One region of the Paenibacillus suaedae genome, then DNA from elsewhere that is predicted to be linked to it. Evidence: riboswitches for the same ligand, from Rfam matches in the RefSeq annotation. Region 1 holds a riboswitch; the other holds the start of a gene.
What was found. Region 1 has a riboswitch for glycine ahead of gcvT (glycine cleavage system aminomethyltransferase GcvT). Riboswitches for the same ligand answer to the same signal wherever they lie in the genome.
Positions count from the first base shown of each region.

Region 1 (9,386 bases):
AACTAGTTACTCATTGGAAGCAACATATAACAGACAATTAATATTGTAATTTGAGAAGAAACGAGGGATTTCCTATGCTGTTTTTGGATCATGTTACACTTGCAGTACCTAATTTGTCTCAAGCAGTCCATCTTATTCAAGAAACTACTGGCATTATATTTACGAAGCAAGTCATTCCGTTCCCAGGAACAATTGGGCAGGTTGCCTATTTAAGAGAGGGATTTATTGAACTCATCGCCTTAGAGGATTTAGAAGAAGCACAGAAGACGCCATTGGGCTCAGCATTCGCTGCATTTGCCTCTCAACGTGCAGGGATTTTCGGAGTCGCATTAGAAGTAACAGGAGGGTTGCCTTCATTTATTGAACCTGCAAGAAGTCTAGGAATACCTTACATAGGACCTAACCATCAACTCGCTCCATTAGAAGACGGAACCAGCATCTCTTTTCAGACGGCCTACATTGGACCACACATGCCATGGTTAATCGAGTACGAGCAATCGCGTGTCTGGCCTAGTTCATATACATTGACTGGAGTCGAAATTCAAACAACGAATATTGAAAAGGATTTATCTGTGTATTCCAGCGCCTACCAGATGCAAGCATCCATTGCAACAGATTCCGGCAGCCTGGATCGGATATTCTTGCTTGATCGTGGTTGGCTATCACTTCACCATACCGATACAAATGAAACATCAGGGTTTAACGCCATAGTTTTGAAGAAGGATAGCGATACATTCCGTATTCTGTGTACATCTCAGGGTGTACAAGTAACTTCGTAAGGATGCTGGCTTCATAAGTCTCCTTGTTCACCATCATAAATTCAATACTCGTTTTTTTGATTGATTTTATTCGAATTAAATTTGATCTAACTTTCACATAGATTGAATTTGGTGTATGATGGGTAATAGTGGAATTCGAGGAGGTGTGATATGATCTTACGACGTATTGCAATTGGGCTCGTTTTCATTGTACTTTCAGTATTGTATGTGTACATTTGGCAAAATGGAGATCTCCGCTCCTTATTCAACATCAATTGCTATTTAGGTTTAGGGTTGTGGGTAGTCGGTTCCCTTTTCTCGGGTCTATTCAGGGATGATACGAAGCTTAAATTTAATATGGGCCATATTCCAGAAGAAGACCATCGAAGAAATATTAAATTCAGCGGTACGATGTTTTTAATTGGGCTGCCGAGTATTATAACATCCATCATTATCTTTACTTTTGTCCTATAAGCGAGCGGCTTAATCATCATATAAGAAAGAGAGGATGTTAGCCCCATCTACTTGGCGGGCACATCCTCTCTTTGTATTTATTGATACATAACTGTGAATTGAACGATTGAATAGCGGTATAACTATAACTACACATACACCTGGTGCAAATATTGCTCGAGCCTCTCCTTCACCTGTGGCCATTCCTCATCAACTATGCTGTACACATTCGAGTCGCGAATATACCCGTCCTCCATCACCCGATGTCGGCGCAATTTCCCTTCGTATACGGCTCCTAACCGTTGAATGGCGCGATTCGAGCGCTCATTGCGCACATCTGCCGTCAGCTGAACACGAATCGTATGCAGCTGTTCAAAGCAATATTGCAGCAGCAAATACTTGCACTCTGTATTGATGCGAGTACGCCATACAGAAGGGTGATACCATGTGCCGCCAATCTCGGCATATCGATGCAAGGCAGACATATTCATTATTCTCGTCGCGCCAATAATTCGCTCTGTAAGCTGATCAATGACAACGAATGGATACTCAGTCCCCTTCTCGCGGTTCAGAACAGCATCATGAATCACTCGTTCTGCATCCGTAAGACTGCGGATGGTGCGCGGCAAGTAGTGCCAAATATCAGGATGAGATGCTGCTTCGTATAAATCTTCCTTATGTTCAGGAAGCATCGGGATCAGCTTAGCACTGCTCCCCGTCAGCTCGAACAATTGATTGTTCATTCGTATCCATTCCCCCGAAGGTCTGATAGGTATAGAGTGCAGTCTGTAACTTGTCTATGTATTTCTGCTCATGACTTGAACACATAAATTGAATTGAAGGGCGAACTGACGTATCCGATGACTGCTTAAGCTGGTTTTCCTGCATTACTTGTGCTAGACGCTGCACGGTGCCATGGCTGCCGTCTATAAGCTGGATATGAGCAGGGATAATGTCTCTCAATATGTGCTTGTAATAGGGATAATGCGTACATCCTAACACAATCGTTCCATACTGATTCAAATCCAATCCAGCAAGCTTATGCACGAAGTAGTCTCCTATCACTCCCTTATCAAAGTTTAACTGCTCGCAATACTCTACCAATTCCGGCAAGGGAATCGAATCCACAATATGTTCTTCGTCAATTCGACTGATTAATGTATGGTATTTGTTCTGACTTAAGGTTAACGCTGTCGCGAATACAAGCACACGCTTGCCATTGTCGCGATTCATTTCCACGGCAGGCTTGACTGCTGGCTCCATCCCGATGATCGGAATGTCGTACTTCCGTCTTAGTTCTGACGCTGCGATGCTTGTCGCTGTATTGCACGCAATAACAAGCGCCTTCACATTGTGCTGCATGATGTCTTCCACAGCTGAATCTACATGGCGCATTACTTCGGATTGAGATTTCGTCCCATAAGGGACATGCAGCGTATCTGCATAAAATAAATATTGTTCATGCGGCATATGCTTCATAGCCTCAGCCAACACGGTTATTCCACCGATTCCAGAATCAAAAAAAGCGATTGTCATTCCATTCACCTAGCATTCTTATTAGCATTGCAACATCTAGTTGTCGATGCTTATATTGTACTCCTTTTCGGCGGTGAATCCTATCGAAATTTGTCAGAAAGCAAATGAAAAAACCTGCTGCACCAGCATGATACCGGTACAGCAGGTTCTTAGTTCTCAACCTATTGTTCCTTCAACTATTCAACTATTCATCTATCAGCTTCGTGTACTGCTCTGCATTCAGCAAGTGCTTCACAGCTTCCTCAACGCTGCCTTCTACTTCAACTTCTGCAATCCATCCATCTTCGTAGGGGCTGCTGTTCACAAGCTCTGGCGACGCTTCCAATCCATCATTGACCTTCGTAATTGTTCCGGATACCGGACAGTACAACTCAGATACAGTCTTCACCGATTCAATTGATCCCATGCTGTCCCCTGCGGACAAGCTGGTACCTACTGGCGGAAATTCGATGAATACGATGTCTCCCAGCTGGGATTGTGCATGATCTGTAATGCCAACTCGTACCGTATTGCCTTCTATGGCAATTACCCATTCATGCTCTTCACTATACAGCAATCCATTCTTCACTTCACTCATGTCAACGCCCCATTTCATTCATAATGTCATTCATCAGGCCGTCTATCCAATCGAGATCGTAAAAATGGACAGGAAGCGGCCTTGTCGCCTTGTTCTCTGTCCTCGGTACCTGAGAGTTCCCGTTCCTCCACAGCCACAACTGCGGTTGAACTTACCCCTTTGGCGGCATAGAAATGCACTCTCCAGAGCTGCGTCAGAATGGCGGTTATGGAACCTGAGAGATTCATTGCCAATCGGCGGCTGGCAACTTGCTCCTTCGGTGTTGACAATCGCAATTGTCAAACTCTCCCGACCTTCCTCGTTCGCGAATTACGATTAAACTGGGTAATTATAACACCATTAGATTATTGCAAGATATGCATGATTGTCAATATGACAAGCTATGAAATCAGTTGTGAAGAAAATATCAATTGACAAAGTGTGGAAAGCTCAACTAATGTAGAGATGACAGCTGAAAATGGCGAATGATGGTAAAGGGAGAGACTGCTGAGACATAGCAGCGCCGAAGGAGTAAGCCTGAATGGGTGAATCTCTCAGGCAAAAGGACTTTTACCGGACGCACCTCTGGAGAGCACTGCTATTCATGAAAACGAATACAGTCACCCAAGGGGAAAGTCGATGGTAGACACGGAAACAAACAATTTGTTTGCGACAATCGGCGACACTCTCAGGTACAAAGGACAGAGCGAGAGAATGAGAGGATGCGATGCATCCACTTTTCTTTCGGCTGTCCTTTTTATGTTCGTATACCGATAATTAGTCCAAATACGCGTATCGAGGTGAATTCATGAGTCAATTGAAGAGAACGCCAATATTTGATCAATACTCTGCTTATCCGGGTGCACGCTGCATTGACTTCGGCGGCTGGGAGCTCCCTGTTCAATTTATCGGCATTCAACGAGAGCATGAAGCAGTTCGTACACATGCAGGTCTATTCGATGTCTCCCACATGGGTGAATTTATCGTAAGCGGCCCTGCCTCCCTGACGTTTCTTCAACAGATGACAACAAATGATGTATCGCGGCTCGAGGATGGCAAAGCACAATATACGCTGCTGTGCTACCCTGACGGAGGAGTTGTCGATGATATTCTCATTTATCAGATGAAGAGCGACCGTTACATGCTCGTCGTTAATGCCTCCAACATTGATAAAGACTATGCATGGCTGCAGAAGCATCTGATTCATGGCGTTACATTGACCAATGTTTCGAATCGCACAGCATTGCTTGCCCTTCAAGGGCCGAATGCCCAAGCGATTCTTGCTGCGGTAACTGAGGCACCTATTGATTCGCTCGCTCCATTCCATTTCCTATCGGATGCTCAAGTCTGCGGCGTATCAACACTGCTGTCTCGCTCAGGCTATACCGGTGAAGATGGCTTCGAACTCTACTTGTCCGCAGAAGATGCAGCGCACGTATGGAATGAGCTGATTCGCGCGGGCGAACCGTTCGGCTTGCTCCCAGCAGGGCTTGGTGCTAGAGACACCTTGCGCTTCGAGGCACGTCTGCCCCTCTATGGACAAGAAATTACTGCCGATATCTCGCCGCTTGAGGCAGGACTAGCACGATTCGTCAAGCTGGATAAGGGCGACTTCATCGGCCGTGTAGCATTAACGAAGCAGAAGACCGATGGACCGGCACGAAAGCTGGTAGGCATCGAGATGATCGACAAAGGCATTCCTCGCTCCCATTATCCAGTGCTTGCAGATGGGCGCGTGATCGGAGAAGTTACAACAGGAACACAGTCGCCGACATTAAAGCGCAATCTAGGGCTAGCCTTGATTGAATCCGCATTCTCTGAATTGGATACAGAAATTCTTGTCGAAATTCGCGGCAAGCAGTTGAAAGCCCGCGTCGTCTCGACTCCATTTTATAAACGAATCCCGACCCCTGCCAAAGGAGCGAATCCATCATGAAGCATCGTTACATTCCAGTGACGGAACAAGATCAGGCTGACATGCTGCAGCAGATCGGCATCTCTTCCATTGACGAGCTATTCCGCGATATCCCAGCCTCCATTCGTTACAATGGAGTACTGCCCATGTCTGAACCATTAGATGAAGCAGCCATGATGAAGCATATGAAGGAATTGGCCTCCCGCAATGCTAACAGTGAGAGCCATACCAGCTTCCTTGGTGCTGGCATATACGATCATCATATCCCTGTAGTCATTCAGCATCTAGTCTCTAGATCAGAGTTCTATACCGCCTATACACCCTATCAGCCTGAAATCAGTCAGGGTGAATTGCAAGCAATCTTTGAATTTCAATCCTATATATGCGAGCTGACTGGTATGGCTGTTGCCAATGCCAGCATGTATGATGGCGCTACTGCACTTGCAGAAGCTGGGGCACTGGCGGTCGGCGCAACGAAGCGCAAGCAGCTTGTCATCTCGAGCACTGTCCATCCAGAAGCGAGACAGATTGTTCGCACAATGGCTCGAGGACTTAATGTTGAAGTGGTCGAGATTGGATATGAAGACGGCGTGACTGACCTTGATCAGCTGAAGCGTGCTGTCACGGACGAGACTGCTGCCGTACTGATTCAGTCCCCGAACTTCTTCGGATGCATTGAAGATGTGCGCGCCATTGAACCGATTGCACATGCAAATAAAGGCCTGCTCATCATGAGTACGAATCCACTGAGTCTTGCTATGTTGGAGAGTCCTGGCAAACTAGGTGTCGACGTATGTGTTGGAGATGCCCAGCCGCTTGGCATTGCAGCATCTTACGGCGGTCCTACATGCGGTTTCTTTGCCGTTGCAGAGCCCTATATGCGCCGCATCCCAGGCAGGATTGTCGGCTTGACCAAGGATCTGGATGGCAAGCGTGGATTTGTTCTAACACTCCAAGCGAGAGAACAGCATATTCGTCGCGAGAAGGCGACATCCAACATCTGCTCAAACCAAGCACTTCTTGCTCTTGCTGCTTCCGTCTATATGTCCGTCATGGGCAAGATGGGAATGCAAAAGGTATCGAAGCTCAATATACAGAAGTCTCATTATGCAGCTGCTTATATCAATAACAAGCCCAATCTGGGATTAGCATTCCAAGCGCCTTATTTCAATGAATTCGTACTTCGTCTCCCGCAAGGTACTGACATGGATCGATTGCAGTCTATGCTCCTGGACAACGGATACATCGGCGGCTTGGATCTTGGCCACTTCTATCCTGAACTGGAAGGACATATGCTCATTGCGGTCACGGAGAAAAAATCCAAATCAGACATCGAACAATTTATTGACCTGCTGGAGGTGAGCTGCGTATGAAACCGGAACAAGCACTCATATTTGAATTAAGCCATCCTGGCCGTATTGCCTATTCCTTACCGGAATGTGATGTTCCAGAAATCGAGATTCATGAGCTTATCCCAACTTCGATGCTACGCAGTCAAGAGGCTGAGCTGCCTGAAGTGTATGAGGTTGATGTGATTCGACATTATACCGCCTTATCACGCCGCAACTTCGGCGTAGACAATGGCTTCTACCCGCTCGGCTCTTGTACGATGAAATATAATCCGAAAATTAACGAGGATGCAGCAAGGCTGACAGGACTCGCAGCAATCCATCCTTATCAGCCTACAAGCACGGTGCAAGGGGCTCTAGAGCTGCTGTACACGCTGCAGGAAGATCTAGCTGCCCTTACTGGTATGGATAAGGTCACCCTTCAGCCTGCGGCAGGCGCGCATGGAGAATGGACGGGGTTGATGATGATCCGCGCTTACCATGAGAGTCGCGGCGAGCAGCGGACGAAGGTAATCGTTCCTGATTCCTCGCATGGTACGAACCCCGCTAGTGCAACTGTAGCTGGCTTAGATACGATTACAATACCGTCTAACGAACAAGGGTTCGTTGATCTGGAAGCACTCAGAGCCGCAGTTGGATCTGATACGGCAGCATTGATGCTCACGAACCCGAGTACACTCGGATTGTTCGAAGAGCATATTGTCGAGATCGCGAGCATTGTTCATGAAGCTGGCGGATTGCTCTATTATGATGGCGCTAACTCCAATGCCATTATGGGTATTACGCGTCCTGGGGATATGGGCTTTGATGTTGTCCATTTGAATTTGCACAAGACGATGAGTACGCCTCATGGCGGCGGCGGCCCTGGTGCTGGCCCTGTTGGCGTGAAGAGCAAACTGATTCCATTCCTCCCTTCCCCTACGGTGATGAAGCATGAGGATGGTTCATATGAATTCGATCAAGGCTCTCCGCTGTCCATTGGACGAGTCAAGGCCTATAACGGTAACTTCGGTATCCTCTTGCGCGCCTACGTATATATTCGCACTTACGGTCCAGAAGGGCTGCGCCGTGTATCTGAATGCGCGGTACTGAATGCCAACTACATGATGCACCGTCTGGCGCCTTATTACGATATTCCATATCCAGGCGTATGCAAGCATGAGTTTGTGATGTCAGGCAAAGGGTTGAAGCAGTACGGCGTGCGGACGCTGGATGTTGCCAAGCGCCTTCTTGACTTCGGCTTCCATCCGCCAACCATCTACTTCCCGCTCAATGTCGAGGAATGTATGATGATCGAGCCTACGGAAACAGAGAGCAAGCAGACGCTGGATCGCTTCATCGATGTGATGATCCAGATCGCACAGGAAGCGAAGGAACAGCCTGAACTGCTGCTGAATGCACCGCATTATACGGATGTGAAGCGATTGGATGAAACCCAAGCCGCACGGAAGCCTGTATTGAACTGTGCTTGTAATTAATTAGTAATAAGCAGCAACATGCAAAATGCCCCGAGCGCCTACCGACAATTCGGTTACGGCACTAGGGGCATTTCATTATTGGACGAAATGTAACTTACCTTCAGTCCTTCAGTTTTATAGCATTAGATTGCTTTTATTATTTCTTCGCTCGGCTAACATAGAATTTAATCTTGTCACCCTTCTTCGCAGCTCCACCAGCAGGAACTTCTTGCTTAAATACTTTCCCTGCTTCCTGTTCATCCGAGTTCTCGAGAACATACTCATATTTCAAGCCGCTTGCAAGAATCTGCTTCTCCGCTTCTTCCTTCGACAAGCCCACCAAGTTAGGAACAGCAATCTCACCAGACTTCGGCGGTTCCGTCGTTGTATTCGTGTTCGGATCCGGCTGCTGGCCATCAGGCTGCTGACCGTCTGGTGGCGATGTCGTGTCTGGCGTTGTCCCTGTCTGACCATCATGAGCACCGTTATTCGTCGTACCAGAATCTGTTGTATGATCGTCAGGTTTCTTCTCTGGCGTCGTAGGCGGAGTTACACTCGTATTGTTCGAGTTGGAATCCCTATTACGGTCATGGTCACGGTCGCGCTCTGTCGACTTCCGATCCGCATCATCCGATTTCTTCTCCGTCTCGCGTTCTTGAGAGGAATTGTCATTGGATGAATTATTATTGTTATCTGTCACTGGCGGCTCTGTTACGTTTGTAGAAGAGCCAGAGTCCTGTTGGCTTGCATCTGAATCCGTTCCCAGCTCTGTTGCTGGATTCTCTGTTGCAACCTGATCGTTAGACTCTGGAGCATCAGTAGATATTGCTGCATCATTTGCCTTCGACAAGGAGTTTGCCAACATGACTGCTCCGCCCAATACGCAAATAAATACGGCAGCACATGCAAGAATGAGTATCATTTTCTTGCGGCCCACATTCTCCGCGTTATCCGCTTCATAAGGTGCGGCTTCTTCTTCCTCCGCCTCTTCCTCAGCAGTGATGAGCAGCTCTGGATCCACTTTCGGAACGGGCGGCGTATAAATGCCCCCAATTGTCTTCACAGGGATGTTCGGCGAATCCATAATCTCGCGGAGCGTCAGCATGAAGGAAAACTGCGAGATTTCTCCTAAATAGACACTCTGTACGAGAGACAACAGCGCTTCCTTCTGACCTGGAGACAGTTCCTTCAATGCACCGGCCAAGCGCGACTCATACATTTCATAGTATTGAGGCACATTCAAATGCAGTGTGCTCAGCTGATACAGCAAGTAGCACAGTCCCAATGTACCGCAGCGCTCGGTCGGTGCCTCTGACCAATAGTTCATCACAAGAACTTGATGATCCTCCGTAATCCACAAGT
Region 1 covers NZ_JAVYAA010000006.1:270,608-279,993, forward strand. The annotation lists gene RQP50_RS22590 (MerR family transcriptional regulator) at 1-41, shown strand, start outside; gene RQP50_RS22595 (VOC family protein) at 75-779, shown strand; gene RQP50_RS29390 (DUF5316 family protein) at 930-1,232, shown strand; gene RQP50_RS22600 (GNAT family N-acetyltransferase) at 1,361-1,954, opposite strand; gene murI (glutamate racemase) at 1,914-2,747, opposite strand; gene gcvH (glycine cleavage system protein GcvH) at 2,932-3,324, opposite strand; glycine riboswitch at 3,517-3,625, opposite strand; glycine riboswitch at 3,789-3,883, shown strand; glycine riboswitch at 3,887-4,010, shown strand; gene gcvT (glycine cleavage system aminomethyltransferase GcvT) at 4,112-5,239, shown strand; gene gcvPA (aminomethyl-transferring glycine dehydrogenase subunit GcvPA) at 5,236-6,591, shown strand; gene gcvPB (aminomethyl-transferring glycine dehydrogenase subunit GcvPB) at 6,588-8,045, shown strand; gene RQP50_RS22630 (PASTA domain-containing protein) at 8,182-9,386, opposite strand, start outside.

Region 2 (9,386 bases), 170 kb from region 1:
ACGGTTTGCGTTAAGTGAACAGGTGAGCGAATTGGCAGCGGATATCGGCTGCAGCCCAAGCTCGTTGTCATTAGCTTGGCTTATGCACCAGCCTTGTGTATCGACAGTCATTGTAGGAGCGACGAAGGTGGAGCAGTTAGAGGACAATATAACGAGTGTCAATGTCGAACTTAATGAAGAACAGTTGAACCGATTGGATGAAATAAGCCGTCGATATCGGTATGGTGAACCTTTTGCTGTATACCGATTGCCTGAGTAAATGAGAAAGTAAGGAAGCAATAGACACCGTCTCTAGATAATAGGGGCGGTTTTTTTGAGTTGAGATTTCGAAATCTTGCGCTCATATTCAAAATACGATGTAAATGGTAGGACGGTATGTATAATAGGGGGATAAATGGCCTGTCCTCATAGCGAACTGATAAACTGTACCTGTTCAATTGTCGTCTTGGTCGGTAAGCTATTATTCAATTGGAACATCTTTCTTGAATTGAACAGTGGAAGGGAGTTGCTGGAATCTGTATGCTTAGACAGAATCCGATCTTGGATCTATCAACTGAGGAACAGTATATGCTAGGCTCATATACGTTAGAGAAAATCAGTCAGTATCTATCATACACCGACGAGGTAGTAGTTGCCCCTGAATTAATCCCGTCAGAAATCGTGCAGTATGCGGAGCAAATTGACTTTGCTGCTCCTGTCAAGCCTCAAACTGCGGTTCAGCATGTTATAGAAGGACTGCGTCGATATCAAGTGCACACAGCACATCCAGGATATTATGGCTTATACAATCCCCGTCCGAACTTTATGGGGATTATGGCAGACACGATAACAGCGGCGTTTAACCCCCAGCTTGCTGCATGGAGTCATGCGCCGCTCGCGGTAGAGATTGAGAATTACGTACTGCGTGAGCTCGCCGTTCAATTTGGTTACCCGCGTGATGTTGCTGATGGAACTTTCACGACTGGGGGAGCGGAAGCTAATATGACTGCTGTCTTAACGGCTCTATCTTATCATTTTCCAAAGTATGCAACAGACGGATTAGCAGCTCTGGAGAAGCCACCCATTCTGTATGCTTCTGAAGAGAGTCATCATTCATTGGTGAAAGCGGCTCGTTCCTGTGGGCTTGGAACGAATTCAATTCGCTCCATTCGTACGAACGATTCCTTGCAAATGGATATAGACGCGTTATTAGAACAAATACGTATAGACCGCGCGCAGGGTTTTGCCCCATTTCTTATTATTGCTACAGCGGGAACGACGGGAGCCGGTGCAATTGATCCGTTAATGGACATCGCAGCAATAGCGGAGCATGAACAGATGTGGCTTCATGTAGATGCTGCTTATGGCGGTGCAATCGTGTTGGATTCCGAAATGTCCTACCATGTGGATGGTATCCAGCAAGCAGATTCAATCGCGTTTGATGCTCATAAGTGGCTGTCCGTTCCGATGGGGGCGGGCATGTACTTCACACGGCATTCACGTATATTGAATGAAACCTTCCGTATAACGGCAGATTATATGCCGAAGGAGGGAGGAGAGCTGCATACGATCGATCCATATACGCATTCCATTCAATGGTCACGGAGATTTATAGGATTGAAGCTGTATCTATCCCTGGCTACTGCGGGTTGGGAAGGATATCGGGCTGTCTTGCGACATCAAATTGAAATGGGCAAGCGATTCAGAGAAGAATTAATGCGATCTGGCTGGACAGTTGCCAACGATACCGTGCTGCCTGTCATCTGCTTTCTTGATCAAGAAGCATGGGAACGAAACGATCAGCATTTCGCTCTAATTGTGAATCAACACGTATTGAGCACAGGGAAAGTGTGGCTATCCGTATTTACCATTCATGGTGTACCAACGCTGCGTGCATGCTTTACCAATTACGATACGAGCGAACAGAATATGAAAGAACTCATTCATTTATTAAATGAGGCCAGATCCCTATATTACAGTCAACGAGCACATGTGTGATAAATGGTATGGGATAAATTACAATGCAGTGGATCATTGCACAATGATAGTGTGTCTACTATAATGTTACCTACAACTTTATAACTGGATGAAGTTTGCGGGAGATAGACGAATCGTCTAGCCGAAGGGGTAAGCTCTCAGGCGCCTAGGCATATCGAACCTTGAGCTCGAGTATGTATAAGCAGGACCGTAAATGGACAGGACTCTGGAGAGACTCCATGATTGGGGCACCGAAGGGGCAAGGCGAATTGAATCTCATGAATTCGTTAAAACTCTCAGGTAAAAGGACAGGGATGCAGAAGCGTAGAAATCGTAAGTCATTGGTATGATGATCTTATTTAGGTATGTCACTTACGTCAGGTTATTTATTCTGCACACATGTCCCCAGGGTCAAATCATTCGATTTGACTCTTTTTATTATTCACAAAGAGGGGAACTGATTTGACAATGATGGAACAATGGTTAGACAAATTGAACAACATGGTATGGGGAGCACCGCTTCTTATTTTATTAGTAGGAACGGGAATTTTATTAACGATCCGCTTGGGAGCGCTACAGTTGTTCCGCCTGCCGCTCGCCTTGAAGTTAATATTCAAGTCGAAGAACGAGGGAGAAGGGGATGTATCCAGCTTCGGTGCATTGGCTACTGCGTTGGCGGCGACAATTGGAACTGGTAATATCGTGGGGGTTGCTACTGCAATAAAGGTGGGTGGACCCGGTGCATTGTTCTGGATGTGGGTTGCTGCATTCTTCGGAATGGCCACCAAATATGCGGAAGGATTGCTTGCTGTCAAGTATCGCAACATTGATGACAATGGACAAGTGCTAGGCGGTCCTATGTATTATATTGAGAAGGGACTTGGCATGAAATTCAAGCCGCTTGCTGTGTTCTTTGCGATTAGCGGAGTACTGGTTGCCTTACTTGGAATTGGTACATTTCCGCAAATTAATGCGATCGTCACTTCTACAGAAGCAAGCCTTGGTGTACCTGCAGTAGTCACTGCGGCAATCGTCACTATCGTGACCGCGCTTGTTACAATTGGCGGGATTCAGAGTATATCGCATGTGACGACGACAATTGTTCCTGTCATGGCTATTATCTATTTTATCGCGAGTTTTGTTGTGCTTATTGCATTTGCGGATCAGATACCGCACGCACTGTCGTTAATTTTCCATGGCGCGTTCAATGCAACAGCAGCAGGTGGCGGCTTCTTGGGAGCAACGGTTATGATGGCGATCCGCAACGGGATTGCAAGAGGCGTATTCTCGAATGAATCAGGTCTCGGAAGCGCACCGATTGCGGCCGCGGCTGCGAAGGTGAAATGGCCGGCTGAGCAAGGACTCATATCAATGACCGGAACATTCATCGATACGATCATCGTCTGCTCGCTTACAGGATTAACATTGATTGTAACGGGTGTATGGAATGGCCCAATGGAAGGAGCGGCCATGACACAGGCAGCATTTGATGCTGCGCTGCCATACGGTTCCCTCATTCTTATGTTTTGCTTGATTTTATTTGCATTTACGACGATTCTTGGCTGGAACTATTACGGCGAACGGTGCATGGTTTATTTATTCGGTGTCAAATCGATTCTGCCGTACCGCCTTATGTTCATTGCGATCATTGGCTTTGGGGCATTTATCAAGCTGGATATGATATGGAAGCTTGCTGATATTGTAAATGGATTAATGGCGCTGCCGAACTTAGTTGCACTGCTCGGTTTGTCTGGAGTCGTTGTGTCTGAGACGCGTCTATATTGGAAGCATAGGGAATCCGAAAAATAAATAGAAGCAGGAAGCTATTCCTGTTCTTAAGTAAACTGCCAAATGCATGAAAGTGAACATTTGGCAGTTTTTTTGCGTTTAATGAAACCTTTTGCCTATCTTGTGCATCTAATTGACAGTTTGATTCGCGTGTATGGGGTAAAGAAGGGAGTAGAAACGGCTTGCATAGCGATATAGAGACAGAAGTGAGATTGGCTAAGGAAGGTAACAAAGAAGCGTTTATTCGACTCATCAAGCAGCATGAAGCCCAAATGTTCAACATGGCCAGGTCGATCGTCAGAAGGGATGAGGATTGTGCAGATGCGATGCAGGAGACTGTGCTCAAGGCTTATCGCGCACTGACCAACCTAAATCATCATGCCTATTTTAAGACTTGGCTCTTTCGGATATTGATCAATGAATGCAATATGATATTGCGGAAGCAGGCTCGCATCATCATGCTGGCTGAACTCCCAGAAGTTGGTGTTGCCACGGCTGAATACAGTGATCATCTTGATTTGCGTCAGGCGATCTATCGGCTTGAGGAAGTATCTCGCAATATTGTTATTTTGTTTTATTTTCAGGATTTGCCTATGCATCAGATCGCCGAGATGATGGATATGTCCGTGGGCGCGGTGAAGACACGGCTGCATCGGGCACGTCACACGCTCGCAGAATGGCTGGATGATACTGAAGAAAGGAAGATGAACGGATGAAAGACATACAACTGCCTATCGATCAGCGACTGGAACAGCTTAGGGAACCATATATTAGCGAGCTGCCAGAATCCGTTCGCAACCGGATGGATCGGACATACCAGATCATCGACGAGATGCTTCCTGGACGGAAGAGAAGAAGTCGGAAGAACCGCTGGCTGCGCAGAGTGTTGATTTCAACAGCGGGTGTAGCGAGCCTCGGGATTGTCATGATCTTCTCGGGTCTTGCCTCTCCAGCGATCGCACAGACGTTGAAGCAGATTCCGTTCATGAATAGCGTATTCAAACTGGTGGGGGATCTTGGCTTGCAAACCGCTGGAGAGAAGGGGATGGTCACCTCAGTCAATCAGCGCGTATCCCATAAGGGAGTGACGCTCACGATTTCTGAGATGATGTATGATGGCAGCAGGCTTTCTCTAGTGCTCAGTAGAGAAGATGCGAATGCGGCGAAGGAGTCTTTTTTTCAGTTATGGAACAAGCAGCGCATGCTTAGCAAGCGGGCCAATAATATCGATTTTTATATGGGAGACAAGCAGATAAATACCGGGATGGGACTGCAGCCGGGTGGGGAGCATGCTCCGCAATCGATAATCGTTACCGCTTTAGATTCTGCTGATCTCGAGCTTCCAGACTCGTTCGAAATGAAGATGGTCGTGTATTTGGCTGATGTGGATGAGAATTACGAGTTCCTCTTCCCGATCAAGAAGGATACGGAGCGAACGATTATCCTGAAGACATCAGAGACCAAATCACATGATTCGATAAATATGACGATCGATCGAGTCGAAATTACCCCCATCACAACCCGCTTGCTCGTCGGTGTCCACGGGGCAAGCGGAGAAGAAGATTATCGTAAAATGCTGGATGCAATACCGGATAACTATAAAGTTGATGGGTTCCTCAATCTTGAGTTCGATATCGAGGATGAGCAGGGAAATGAACAGAATGCAATTGCTGGGAATGGTTCAGGAGAAGGAAAAGGAATGGTGTTCTCAACCTCTTACGAGCCGTTCAAGGTGAAGCCTAGCTTTATCGTCATTAAGCCGTTTGTAAGAAAAGGCCCGGATAAGAACTATATTCCACAGCTGGAGTTCAAGCTGCCCGTTCGATGAGAGGATTGCATTCCTCGATCATTCGCGTGTAACATGAATATTGATGGAATTATGCCATTACATCATGTATTTCAGTCGGAGGAGAGTTCACATCATGGAGCGCTTGAATGATTTGGAACCAGGTATTCGAAGCATCGTTAAGGATTTTATTGAATCAGGACGTCCTTCTGCGAGACAGCAGAGCTATCAGGATCGCCGTCAAGGTTATGTACAATCGGTTGTGTTGGCAGGAGAAGCGGAGCCTATTTGGAAAATCACCGATCATACGATCGATTCCATTCCTTTACGCATTTACCGACCGTCGTATGAGTCTAATCTTCCTGTTATGATCTATTATCATGGCGGGTGCTTTGTGAGCGGGGATTTCACAACTCATGACCGCCAGTTAAGAGCATTAGCTAACAAGGGGAACTCGATCGTGGTAGCGGTAGATTACCGCTTGGCACCAGAGCATGCCTATCCAGCAGCTCATGATGATGCCTATAAGGCTGCACAAATTGTGCGTGAGCATGCCGTATCATGGGGAGGAAATCCGAACGATATTACACTGGCAGGTGATAGTGCGGGCGGACACATTGCGCTAGTAACGTCCTTGCGGCTCAAGGCGCAAAAGGAATGGATGCCAACAAGACAAATCTTGATATATCCGATGTTGGATGCAAGCGGAGCAAGCGATAGTTATCAACGGTACGGAGATGATTACGTGATCACTCGCGACGCACTGCTCAGCGGTTTTGAAGCTTATTTCGGAGACATTCCGGCAGAACATCCAGAGGCAAGTCCTATTCAGCGCAGCGAATTGGAAGGATTGCCATACACACATATTCTTCTTGCCGAATTCGATCCTCTTGCAGACGAGGGAGAAATGTTGTATCGGCGGCTGCTTGATGCAGGAGTTGGTGCAGAGTGCAGGAAGTACTTCGGTGTCAATCATGGATTTTTCCAACTCGCGGGCATAAGCGGCGCTGCACGGACGGCCATCCAGGACGTTGCCTCTATTATGACGAGGTAACAATAGATACAATCATTTGCTTGAACTAGATATAGAAAATTTGAAATAGATATAGATATAGATATAGATATAGATACAGATAAAAAGAAGAGATAAAAAGGTGAATAGATAAATTCCTAGTTGAATCAGCGGCAGACGGTTCATATCCGGTTACGAGCGTACTGATCTGTCGCTGTACAACTAGGATAATAGAGTTAAGTCATACTCAGAAAACCTTTCTTCCATTTTCTAATTTTCGTTCGGAAATTTGTAAATGGAGCAACCGAATTAATATGTATCCATCGAGCCATCGGCCAATTCTGCTTGTCCCCTGTCCAATTGCGAACCCCTTGTCTGAACAACGCCTCATCGTTATAGCTATCAATCCAATTCACCCACAACTGTACGGCATCCTTAAGTTGATTCCTCAATTCAGTTAACGAGTAAGATGAATAATGCTCGTAGAAAGATTGATATAATGCACCGAGTTGATTCCACTTATAGTCTAGAGAAGGCATATGTACGATTTCGCCTTCCTGTTCCTGCTTGTCCCACCCCATAACGAGATGCAGCCAGCCTAATTGATAGGCGATGATCTCGGCTGGAGTTCGATCTACCCCAGTGATCCGAACATCCCTTGCACCGTCCTCGATATCGTTGAATTCTTCATCAAACCGCCTGTAGGTATATTGGATTGCATCAATTAAGGCAGCCTTATTGTTGTAATGATATGCTGTCATCGTGTTATCCCTCCTATTCAGTTCCTGTATATAGTATGACATTGGTAACTTGACAACTGGTTGTCAACAATAATTGAACTTTGGAAATTTTGATTTCGCTGCAGAGTTGGAAAAGTCCCTTTGCAATCGGGGATATTCATTCATAGGCTCTAATGGGATTGTTCCAAGATCCATGTCTGTCTATTGAGCTTGTTTTGAAAGGTCTGATAGAGTAGTGATAGCAATAATGGCAATAAAAGGATTTTGGTCTATATCATAGTACTTTACAGGAAGGTGCTTGCTAGGGATGAATAAGATGTTTGCCACGCTAAGTGCAGTCATCGTATTAGCATGTTCATTACTAATATACCATTTTGTAATGGATGATTCGCATGTTGAACGTACTAATTCACACAGTCAATTATCGCTTATCGATGCACTGCATGTTGGAATGGTAGCGGCAAAAAAGTGGAATCCCGAAGCTGTCCTACTCTATGTGACAAGCGTGGATGACGGGTTAGGGAAGACAAGTGGACAAGAAGGTACAAGGAGTCGATGGAATTTACAAGTGGGTGCCCCTGCGAACAAGCGCGCTGTTATTGCGATTCGGGATGGAAAGGTGGATAAGGTCATACCTGGAATAGGTAATTACAATTCCGAATGGATGGTATCTACCGACAAGGTCAAGATTGACAGTACTGTGGCAGTACTCAAAAGCATACGGTCAAGACATTTGCTGCCTGGAGATGGATGGGCTAACGGCTATCACTTTATTCTTCAGGCAGGAGAAGGATTGACTACAATTAAGGTGATTGGCCGAGATGATCAAGATCAACTGCAGCAGATCGAGTTCGATGCTGTAACGGGGAGGATATTGTCTGGACAAGGGGAGTGATTAAGATGAGAAAGTGGTTTGCAGCCATAATCATGTCAGCAGCACTTCTATTTACCGGAGTATCTACAGCGAAGGCGGATATCACGTATATGAATGAAGATTTTACTGCTTATACAGGGGCAGCAGGAGACAATAACCCGGTGTTTGCTGGTGGAAAAGCTGCCTACATCGGTGGTGTTGCTGTGCATCCGACAATCTGGGGGGCGGGAAACTGGAACAAGCCTGTTTTTCCGTTTGGTACAATGATTGTATTAAATAATAATGAGAGCATATCGATTCCAGGCGGTTACGTGATAAACACGTTTGTTGTGGAAGATACAGGGGATCTCAAGAATACAGCTAAACTCTCATATCGTTGGATTGATGTCTATTTCGGGAAATATAGCACTGCCAATCATCAAGCGGCTATTAACTTTGGCAAAAAGAAGCTCAGTTATACGGTAATATCTTAATAACTACTGGAATAGGGTACTACTGGAATCAGCATTTCTCCATATCTAAGGTGAGATGCTGTTTCTTTCTGTTTTCAAGCCTTGCCTATGACGTTACGTCATAGTGTACATTGAAGGTAATATGACGAGAGGAGATGTCCTATTGAATGAACACATGTATACCGTTAAAGCTTTTGCAACACTAACTGGTGTTACAGAACGCACGCTTCATTTTTATGATCGGAAAGGGTTGATGGCTCCTTCTAGTTACAATGAACATGGACATCGTCTGTACAGTAAGGATGACATTTCAACCATGCAGAAAATTATTACTCTCAAATATTTGGGGTTTTCTTTACAGGAAATCGCGGATTACCTTGCGAACCATGATTCACCTCAAATGCGCGATACACTGCAAAAGCAGAAAGCTATGCTCGCGAAAAAAAGAGAAGAGCTTGATTATGTAATCAATACGATTACGCGGGTGGAACAGATTATGCAAGATGAAGATTTAGACAGTGACCTGTTACTAGCGATCATCCACTCGATCCATCGTGAAAAGGAACAAGAAGAGTGGCTATCAGACCGATTGCCACAATCAGTTATCGAACATGCGCTTCTAAAGCATCTTTCCCCACAGGAACGACTAAAATTCGAGAGGGAAATGCTCGCTATTGTGAATCAATTGCAGCATTATTGCAAATTAGGAGTATCGCCATCCGAAGTAGTGGTTCAGCGTACCATCGAGCACATGATTACGACTATGAATGAACACATT
Region 2 covers NZ_JAVYAA010000006.1:105,364-114,749, reverse strand. The annotation lists gene RQP50_RS21865 (aldo/keto reductase) at 1-259, shown strand, start outside; gene RQP50_RS21860 (pyridoxal phosphate-dependent decarboxylase family protein) at 520-1,977, shown strand; glycine riboswitch at 2,173-2,278, shown strand; gene RQP50_RS21855 (alanine/glycine:cation symporter family protein) at 2,425-3,765, shown strand; gene RQP50_RS21850 (sigma-70 family RNA polymerase sigma factor) at 3,927-4,460, shown strand; gene RQP50_RS21845 (DUF4179 domain-containing protein) at 4,457-5,572, shown strand; gene RQP50_RS21840 (alpha/beta hydrolase) at 5,667-6,584, shown strand; gene RQP50_RS21835 (ClbS/DfsB family four-helix bundle protein) at 6,779-7,303, opposite strand; gene RQP50_RS21830 (hypothetical protein) at 7,590-8,177, shown strand; gene RQP50_RS21825 (hypothetical protein) at 8,183-8,629, shown strand; gene RQP50_RS21820 (MerR family transcriptional regulator) at 8,772-9,386, shown strand, end outside.
Region 2: linked by a shared signal. The riboswitch ahead of RQP50_RS21855 (alanine/glycine:cation symporter family protein) and the one ahead of gcvT (glycine cleavage system aminomethyltransferase GcvT) in region 1 are both predicted to bind glycine.